DNA from 3 places in the Streptomyces sp. NPDC051636 genome. Region 1 is predicted to be linked to each of the others. Evidence: riboswitches for the same ligand, from Rfam matches in the RefSeq annotation. Region 1 holds a riboswitch; each other region holds the start of a gene.
What was found. Region 1 has a riboswitch for cyclic di-AMP ahead of ACIBBH_RS29265 (transglycosylase SLT domain-containing protein). Riboswitches for the same ligand answer to the same signal wherever they lie in the genome.

Region 1 (3,269 bases):
AGCGCATCGCGGCCGTCGCCGCCTGGCGCAAGGCGCCCTTCTTCACCGACGCCGAGCGCGCCGCGCTGCAGCTGGCGGAGCGGATGACGCGGCTCGCGGACCGGTCCGAGGAGCCGGTGCCGGACGCGCTCTGGGACGAGGTGGCCGGCCACTTCGACGAGAAGGAGCTGTCCGCGCTGATCCTCACCGTCTCGGTCACCAACATGTTCAACCGTCTCAACACCACCATCAAGGAGCCCGCGGGCACCACTTGGGGCTGAAAACAGCGGTGAGTCCAGGGGGCGCGGTGTCCGTATTCTCTGATCATGGCCGCACCCCCCGCACATTCACCCGTCGCATGCTCACTCGTCGCAACCGATCTCGACGGAACGCTCCTGCGCGGCGACGACACCTTCTCCGACCGCTCCCTCGCCGCCCTCGCGCGGGCCGAGAAGGCGGGGGCCCGGCACCTCGTGGTGACCGGGCGCCCGGCACCCCGGGTGCGGCCGCTGCTCGACGGCCTCGGCTGTACGGGACTCGCGGTGTGCGGACAGGGGGCGCAGGTGTACGACGCCGGCGCCGACCGCCTGCTGTGGTCGGTCACCCTCGACCGGGAGCTGGCGGAGACCGCGCTCGGCAAGATCGAGGCCGAGGTGGGGGACGTGTACGTGGCCGTCGACCAGGACGGGGTGGACGGGCTCACACTCATCGAACCGGGGTACCTCATGCCCCACCCCACCCTGCCCGCCGTACGGGTCCAGCGGCGCGAGGACCTGTGGCGCGCGCCGATCAGCAAGGTCCTGCTGCGCCACCATGCCCTGTCCGACGACGAGTTGGCGGCCACGGCCCGCTCGGTCGTGGGGTCGCTGGCGACGGTCACCATGTCGGGGCCGGGGACCGTCGAGCTCCAGCCGTGCGGCGTCACGAAGGCGACCGGGCTGGCGCTGGCCGCCGAGCGCCTCGGGCTGAGCGCCGAACAGGCCGTCGCCTTCGGGGACATGCCCAACGACATCCCGATGTTCGACTGGGCCGCCCACGGTGTGGCGATGGCCAACGCCCACCCCGAACTGAAGGCGGTGGCCGACGAGGTCACCCTGTCGAACGAGGACGACGGCATCGCCGTCGTCCTCGAAAGACTCTTCCCCTGAGGGGAGCGGAGCGGTCAGTACGCGCCGAACACGTTGTCGATCGAGCCGTACCGCGCGGCGGCGTAGTTGCAGGCGGCGGTGATGTTCGCGACCGGGTCGTAGATGTTGAACGACGTTCCGGCCACGTGATAGGCGCGGAACGTCGGGTCGATGACCTGCAGCAGGCCCTTGGACGGGATACCGGCGGCCGCGTTGGAGTCCCAGAGGTTGATGGCCAGCGGGTTGCCCGACGACTCGCGTATCACGTTGCGGTAGATGCCGTTGTAGCTGCCCGGGATGTGCTTCTCGGCCATGATCGCGAGCGACTGGCGGATCCAGCCGTCGAGGTTGTTCGGGTACGCGACCGTGCTGGTGGCCGTCGTGGTGGTGGCCGTCGTGGTGGTGGCCGTCGTGGTGGTGGCCGTCGTGGTGGTAGCCGTCGTGGTGGTGGCCGCCGAGGCGCTGGTCGCGCCGATCAGCGGGAGGGCGAGCACGGCGGCGCCGGTACCGGCGACTGCGACCTTGCGGACGAGGCGGGCGAAGGGGGCACGGCGGCGCTGAGCGGCAGCAGACATGGTGAAGTTCCTCTCCGTCGCCTGCGAGGTGAGCTGTCGGGTTCGGGCTGGGAGGTGCCCGGCCGTGCCGCCCGAAGACGGCACGGCTTCACCCCAAGCCGTTCCGGGACGACGGATGTCGCCCGGACCGGCGGCTTACCTGGGTCCCCCGCTCCTGCCGTACGCGAATGAGTTCGTCAATGGGTGTGACGGGCGGCGGCAGGATTAGGCGTCCGCCCGACGGCCCGGAACGTATGCGAGAGCACATGTCCAGAACAAGTAGCGGATTCACACAACGTCCTAGTTGACCTTGTTCTGGTGCGTATGAGGTGCTTGATCCTTTGCGCTCGCCAAGCCTCAACTGGCCAATGCCGAAAGGCGTAATGCCGGTATGGGGTGATAAACACGCCGGTCGGGTGGCGTGACCCAATTCACGGAATAACAATCGCGGCAAATGGGGCATGGAGGGCGACGTCTTGGGTAAGCGCGTCGGGCGTGGCGGCGCGGATCGGGCTGCTCCAAGCGGCGCAGTCGCGTCGTACTTCCGGGTAAGTAGATAAATATCTGTCCTTATCAACCGATCGAAAACATAACGGTCGTGGTCCGATAGCGCCCGGCCTGTAACAGTGGGCGCCCTCGGTGATCGAAAGCTGACCGGATACGCTGACTTGAGTGAGGGCAGCGACCTATCGACAAACCGTGTAATCGCCAGCAGACACCAGCAGACAGGAGACCCCTCGTGACCGTCGTCGGGCCATTCGGGCTGAGCGTGCGGGACCAGGCTCTGGAAGCCGATGTCCAGGCCGGACTGGCGGCTGTCGAGGAAGGCCTGCTCGAAGCCACCAAGAGCGAGGTCCCCTTCATCACCGAGGCCGCGCAGCACCTCGTGCGCGCGGGCGGGAAGCGGTTCCGGCCGCTGCTCGTGATGCTCGCGGCACAGTTCGGGGACCCGTACGCGCCGGGGGTCGTGCCCTCGGCCGTCGTCGTCGAGCTCACCCACCTCGCCACGCTGTACCACGACGACGTCATGGACGAGGCGGCCGTGCGCCGCGGGGTGGACAGCGCGAACACCCGCTGGGGCAACTCGGTCGCCGTCCTCACCGGCGACTTCCTCTTCGCCCGTGCCTCGCAGATTCTCGCCGACCTCGGCCCCGAGGCCGTACGGGTGCAGGCCGTGGCGTTCGAGCGGCTGGTCACCGGGCAGATCCTGGAGACGGCGGGGCCGCAGGACGGCCGGGATCCGGTCGAGCACTACCTGGACGTCCTGGGCGGCAAGACCGGGTCGCTGGTGGCGGTCTCCTGCCGCTTCGGCGCGATGATGTCCGGGGCCGACGAGACCGTGGTGGACGTCCTGACCCAGTACGGCGAGCGGCTCGGCGTCGCCTTCCAGCTCGCGGACGACGTGCTGGACATCGCCTCCGACTCCCACGAGTCCGGCAAGACCCCGGGGACCGACCTGCGCGAGGGCATCCCCACCCTGCCCGTGCTGCGCCTCAGGGAGCGGGCGGCACGGCTGGGGCTGCCCGAGGACATCGCCCTGTGCGACCTCCTCGACTCCGACCTGACCGACGACACCCGGCACGCCGAGGCCCTGACCGCGCTGCGCGCC
Region 2 (3,269 bases), on a different contig from region 1:
CCCGGCACCGGCCCGATCCAACGGCAGGGAGCTGATCAATGGCTGCCATCACCGGGCCGATCACCATGCCGATGGAGAGGCCCTGGACCAGCGACAGGATCTCGCTTACGGATGAGCGGGGTTTGCAGTCCGCGGAACCCGTAGGCGCCCATGGTCAGCGCCGCCCTGGTGAGCGCTGGTGTGGTGACAGGCGTAGCGGCCAGCGGCGAACCACATGCCGGCCTACAACGGGCTCAGGCCGGTCGCACCACGCTGTGGATGATCGATTCGCCGCCGTAGTAGATCGACTCCTCGCGGACGTAGGTACCCGGCTTGGGGGCGTGGATCATCATGCCGTTGCCGATGTAGATGCCGACGTGGCTGACATCGTCGTAGAAGAAGACCAGGTCACCGGGCTGGGCGTCGGCGAGGGGAACCGTGGTGCCCGCCTCGACCTGGTCGTAGGTGGTGCGCGGCAGGCTGACGCCGGCGGCCTTCCAGGCGGCCTGGGTCAGGCCGGAGCAGTCGTAGGAGCCGGGGCCGGTGGCGCCCCAGACGTAGGGTTTGCCGATCTGGGCACGGGCGAACGCGATCGCTTTGTCGGCCATGGTGGCGTACGAGGGCGACGTGCCGGAGGAGCCGGACGAGGTTCCGCTCGCCGAGCCCGACGAGCCCGACGAGTCGGACGACGAGCTGTCCTGTTGCGCCGCCGCCGCCTCCTGCTGCTGCTTCGCGAGCTCCGCCGCCTTGCGCGCGGCCTCCTCCCGCTTCTGCCTCTCGATCGCCGCGAGCCGCGCCTTCTCCTGGGCCGTCAGCGTGGACAGCAGTTCCCGTGCGGTGGCGAGCTTCTTCTGGACGGTGGCCTTGGCGGTCTGCAGGTCGTTCCGCGACTCGGTCAGCGTCTCGAGGCTCTTGGTCGCCTCCTGCCGCTTCTTCATGGTCGCGGACTGCTGGGTGACGTAGTCGTCGACCGCGTCCTTCTGCCGGGAGGTCAGCCGGCTCATCAGCTGCGTCTGGTCGAAGTAGTCCTGCGGGGTGTCCGCGAGCAGGAAGGTGGCGGTGTCGGGGGCGGTGGCCCCGGTCCGGTACTGGGCCGCGGCGAACGAACCCAGCTTCTCGCGCGCCTTGTTGAGCTTCTCCGTGCGCTTGGCCACCTCGTCGAGGAGGGCGTCGACCCGTCTGCGCTGCTTACCGGTGTTCTCCTTGGCCGCGTTGTACTTCTCGGTCGCCGACTCCGCCTGCCGGTACAGGTCGTCGACCTTCTTCTCGACCTCCTCAAGGCTCGGCTTGTCACCGTCAGCGGACGGGGTGGCGTCGGCCGTCTGGGAGAGCAGGGCCATGGAGGTGAGCGCGGCGGTGGCGAGGGCGGGGGTGCGTATACCAGCCACACCCGAGGGACGCTTGCGGTGCGACGCCAAGGGAGGCGACTCCTTCCAATGTTCCGCCTACCGGGTTAGCTGTCGGGTTCGGGCGGGTGGTTCGGAAGGGTTGCCCTACGGCCCTTCTCCCGGAGGGAGACGGACCGATTCACCCCAAGTTCGGTTGGGTCCCCGGCTCCGGTCGCCGCAGGGCGGCGCGCCGGACTCGGCGGAGGCCGCGCGGCCCGGCGACGTTCGCCGGTGGGGGCGTGCGGCCCGCCCGGCACGGTAGCCAACTCCTGTGGCTCATGTGAAGATTGATGCACGATATGCCCGATACATTTCTGTGACCCGGGGCAGAGATCCATTTCGGGTGACAGTGCGGCTCCGCAGAGTGAGCGGCGGGGAATCCGGTCATTTCCCGGGGCGGCGGCCGGTTGCCGGTGGGGCGCCCTAGACTCGGAGAGCGATGAGCAGCCTCTTTGACGACAGCTTCCTGGCGGACCTCCAGGCCCCTCGCGGGCACGAGGAGGAGCCCCCGCCACCGCCCGAGGACGAGCACGCTCCGGAGCCGGTTCCGGACGATCTGTTCGGGGGGAAGTTCGACGTGCCGCCGGACCGGGACGCCTACTACCGCGACGGCGCCCACCGCCCGGCCGTCGACTCGGCCGCGCTCCTGGAGGGGCTGAACGACAACCAGCGGGCCGCCGTCGTCCACTCCGGCTCCCCGCTGCTCATCGTGGCCGGCGCCGGCTCCGGCAAGACCCGCGTACTCACCCATCGCATCGCCTACCTGCTGGGCGAGCGGGGCGTGCACCCCGGGCAGATCCTCGCGATCACCTTCACCAACAAGGCCGCGGGCGAGATGAAGGAGCGGGTCGAGCAGCTCGTCGGCCCGCGCGCGAACGCGATGTGGGTGATGACCTTCCACAGCGCGTGCGTGCGCATCCTGCGCCGGGAGAGCAAGAAACTCGGCTTCACGTCGTCGTTCTCGATCTACGACGCCGCCGACTCCAAGCGCCTGATGGCCCTGGTCTGCCGCGATCTGGACCTCGACCCCAAGCGCTTCCCGCCGAAGTCCTTCAGCGCCAAGATCTCCAACCTGAAGAACGAGCTGATCGACGAGGAGGACTTCGCCGCCCAGGCCACCGACGGCTTCGAGAAGACCCTCGCCCAGGCCTACGCCCTCTACCAGTCGCGGCTGCGCGAGGCCAACGCCCTGGACTTCGACGACCTGATCATGACGACGGTCAACCTGCTGCGCGCGTTCCCGGACGTTGCCGAGCACTACCGCCGCCGGTTCCGCCACGTCCTGGTCGACGAGTACCAGGACACCAACCACGCCCAGTACGCCCTCGTGCGCGAACTCGTCGGCACCGCCGGGCACCCGGTGGACGTACCGCCCGCCGAGGACGACCTGCAGCCCGCCGAGCTGTGCGTGGTGGGTGACGCCGACCAGTCGATCTACGCCTTCCGCGGCGCGACCATCCGCAACATCCTCCAGTTCGAGGAGGACTACCCGGACGCGACGACGATCCTGCTGGAGCAGAACTACCGCTCCACCCAGACGATCCTCTCGGCGGCCAACGCGGTCATCGAGCGCAACGAGTCCCGCCGGCCGAAGAACCTGTGGACCAACGCGGGCGCGGGCGCCCGCATCACCGGGTACGTCGCCGACACCGAGCACGACGAGGCGCAGTTCGTCGCCGACGAGATAGACCGCCTCACGGACGCGGGCGAGGCGAAGGCCGGGGACGTCGCCGTCTTCTACCGCACCAACGCCCAGTCCCGTGTCTTCGAAGAGGTCTTCATCCGCGTCGGCCTGCCCTACAAGGTCGTCGGCGGCGTCCGTTTCTACGAGCGCAAGGAGGTCCGGGACGTCCTGGCCTACCTGCGCGTCCTCGCCAACCCGGAGGACTCGGTCCCGCTGCG
Region 3 (3,269 bases), on a different contig from region 1:
CGAAAGCGGCGGCTCCTGGAGCGCCAGCACCGGCAACGGGTACTACGGCGGCCTGCAGATATCCCAGGACGACTGGGACAAGTACGGAGGCCTCGACTACGCCTCCAGCCCCGACCAGGCCAGCCGCTCGCAGCAGATCGCGGTCGCCGAGAAGATCCTCGCCGACCGGGGCACCACCCCCTGGGCCACCTGCGCTCTGCTCTCCGGCCTTACGTCGAACTCCGGTTCGGTCGATGTGGACACCGGCGTCGGGGAGCCCGGATCATCCGGCTCCGGTGACTCATCCGGTTACTCCGGTTCATCCAATTCCTCCGGTTCCTCCCATTCTTCGGACTCCTCGTCCCACTCGTCGGACAGGTCCGGTTCCGCCTCGTCGTCCGGCCCGTCCTCCGACGCCTCCCCGTCGCCGAGTGCGAGCGCGGACGCCGACAGCGGTGTCACGGACGGTTCCTCCGACTCCGCGAAGTCGGACAAGTCGGCATCTTCCGACTCCAAAGACTCCCAGGAGAGCGGCAGCTCGTCCACGACGACCCCCAAAGTCGACGACTCGGACGATTCATGGCAGAGCGGGGGTTCTTGGAACCTTGTAGACACCGGAGCGATCAGCAGTGGCCGCCACCGGGGTGACAGTGCGGACGAAAGCGTGACAAACGGTCAGACCGCCAGCGCTTCCGGTCGTCACGCCTCACGCGACTACACCGTCCGCGCCGGTGACACCCTCGCCTCCATCGCCGACTCTGTTGACCTCGAGGGCGGGTGGCGGGCGCTCTACACCGCCAACAAGGACGCCATCGGCACCGACCCGAACAACATCACCCCCGGTCAGACCCTGGAAGTCGGTACCGAAACGGGCGAAAAGTAGCGGTACTTGACGCCCTGTTTTGTGCCCGATGTCCGGTTCGGTGAAAGTGTGGGATGAGTCTCAGAAGCCCTGATCGTCTTTGAAATTCGGCGGAGCGCGTGTCTACGGTCGTGACCGCTCGCCAATGCGAGCCCCGGCTGCCGCAACGCCGAATCCTGCCAGTGGCCGCCCGGGAACAGTCGTCGCGTCAAGCGCCGTAGGCAGGAGCGGGGGACCCAAGGTAAGTGCCGTGACCGGGAGTTGAGAGACGACCGGGACCGGCTGGGGGTGAAGCCGCGCCTCGCACGAGACACGTGTGAGGGGCGGCCGGGCAACTCAACCGGCCCGAACCCGACAGCTCACCTCGCAGGCGTCGGTGAGGGGATCGAACCATGCTGTTTTCCGGCAAGGGCAAGCACCGTCGTCCGTCCAAGGCCACTCGCGCCATCGCGCTCGCCGGTGTCACCGGCGTCGCCGTCGCCGCCCCGCTGATGGCGGCCGGCAACGCCTCCGCCGCCACCGCCTCCGAGTGGGACGCCGTCGCCCAGTGCGAGTCCGGCGGCAACTGGTCCATCAACACCGGCAACGGCTACTACGGCGGCCTGCAGTTCTCCGCCTCCACCTGGGCCGCGTACGGCGGCACCCAGTACGCCTCGCGCGCCGACCTGGCCAGTAAGTCGCAGCAGATAGCCGTGGCGGAGAAGGTCCTCGCCTCTCAGGGCAAGGGTGCCTGGCCGGTCTGCGGCAAGGGCCTGTCCAGCGCCACCTACAGCGGCGGCGCCAGCAGCTCCTCGAGCTCCTCGCCGAACAGCACCGGCACCCGTTCGACCACCGAGCAGCAGGCCTCCCGCTCCGCCGAGCGCCCGGCCGCCAAGAAGACCGTCACCACCCCGACCGGCAAGAAGGTCAAGAAGGGCGACGGCGAGTACAAGGTCGTCACGGGCGACACCCTCAGCTCGATCGCCGAGAAGCACCACGTCGCCGGCGGCTGGCAGAAGCTGTTCCAGCTGAACAAGGACATCATCGACGATGCCGATGTCATCTACCCGGGCCAGCAGCTGCACCTGAAGTGACCCCCGGCTCGTAGCCGAACCACAGCGCCCTCTTCCCGGGGCCTCCCCAGTGGAGGCCTCGTGAGGGTCACCCCCGTCCCCACGGGCTCCCCGCTCCGGTGCGTGTTCCCCCGTACGCACCGGGGCGGGGTTTTTTCTCCCCTCTTTGTTCCGCCGGGGAACAATGTGTACCGTCAGCCTGTCGTCACCGTGTCCACGGGACGGTCGGTCGGCTGCCGACGCCCCGGGGACGGTTAGGCTCTAGGCGCAGGGCACAGCCGTAAGGCACACAGCCCCGCACTTTCAGCGTCACATCCAAGAAGGAGATGCTCGTGCCGTCCATCGACGTCGTCGTAGCCCGGGAAATCCTGGACTCCCGAGGCAACCCCACGGTCGAGGTCGAGGTCGGCCTCGACGACGGCAGCACGGGGCGTGCCGCCGTTCCGTCCGGCGCCTCGACGGGCGCCTTCGAGGCCATCGAGCTCCGCGACGGTGACCCGAACCGCTACCTGGGCAAGGGCGTCGAGAAGGCCGTCCTCGCCGTCATCGAGCAGATCGGCCCGGAGCTGGTCGGCTACGACGCCACCGAGCAGCGTCTGATCGACCAGGCGATGTTCGATCTGGACGCCACCGACAACAAGGGCTCCCTCGGCGCCAACGCCATCCTCGGCGTCTCCCTCGCCGTCGCCCACGCCGCCTCCGAGGCCAGCGACCTCCCCCTCTTCCGCTACCTGGGCGGCCCGAACGCGCACCTGCTGCCGGTGCCGATGATGAACATCCTGAACGGCGGCTCGCACGCCGACTCCAACGTGGACATCCAGGAGTTCATGATCGCCCCGATCGGCGCGGAGTCCTTCTCCGAGGCGCTGCGCTGGGGCGCCGAGGTCTACCACACCCTGAAGAAGGTCCTGAAGAACAAGGGCCTGGCCACCGGCCTCGGCGACGAGGGCGGCTTCGCCCCGAACCTCGGCTCCAACCGCGAGGCTCTCGACCTCATCCTCGAGGCCATCAAGGAGGCCGGTTACGCCCCCGGCGAGCAGATCGCCCTCGCCCTCGACGTCGCCGCGTCCGAGTTCTACAAGGACGGCGTCTACGTCTTCGAGGGCAAGGAGCGCTCCGCCGCCGAGATGACGGAGTACTACGCCGAGCTCGTCGAGGCGTACCCGCTCGTCTCCATCGAGGACCCGCTGTTCGAGGACGACTGGGAGGGCTGGAAGACCATCACCGCCAAGCTCGGTGACAAGGTCCAGCTCGTCGGGGACGACCTGTTCGTCACCAACCCCGAGCGCCTGCAGCGCGGCATCGAGGACGGCGCCGCCAACGCCCTGCTGGTCAAGGTCAACCAGATCGGCTCGCTGACCGAGACCCTGGACGCC

Region 2: another riboswitch for cyclic di-AMP. It lies ahead of ACIBBH_RS07005 (NlpC/P60 family protein); the one in region 1 lies ahead of ACIBBH_RS29265 (transglycosylase SLT domain-containing protein).
Region 3: another riboswitch for cyclic di-AMP. It lies ahead of ACIBBH_RS20205 (transglycosylase family protein); the one in region 1 lies ahead of ACIBBH_RS29265 (transglycosylase SLT domain-containing protein).

The regions. Positions count from the first base shown of each region.
Region 1 is NZ_JBITDA010000020.1:82,671-85,939, forward strand. It holds gene ACIBBH_RS29255 (carboxymuconolactone decarboxylase family protein) at 1-260, shown strand, start outside; gene ACIBBH_RS29260 (HAD family hydrolase) at 306-1,127, shown strand; gene ACIBBH_RS29265 (transglycosylase SLT domain-containing protein) at 1,142-1,681, opposite strand; cyclic di-AMP (ydaO/yuaA leader) riboswitch at 1,687-1,870, opposite strand; gene ACIBBH_RS29270 (polyprenyl synthetase family protein) at 2,400-3,269, shown strand, end outside.
Region 2 is NZ_JBITDA010000003.1:6,464-9,732, forward strand. It holds gene ACIBBH_RS07005 (NlpC/P60 family protein) at 234-1,397, opposite strand; cyclic di-AMP (ydaO/yuaA leader) riboswitch at 1,405-1,579, opposite strand; gene pcrA (DNA helicase PcrA) at 1,807-3,269, shown strand, end outside.
Region 3 is NZ_JBITDA010000010.1:216,712-219,980, forward strand. It holds gene ACIBBH_RS20200 (transglycosylase family protein) at 1-862, shown strand, start outside; cyclic di-AMP (ydaO/yuaA leader) riboswitch at 1,045-1,229, shown strand; gene ACIBBH_RS20205 (transglycosylase family protein) at 1,234-1,914, shown strand; gene eno (phosphopyruvate hydratase) at 2,226-3,269, shown strand, end outside.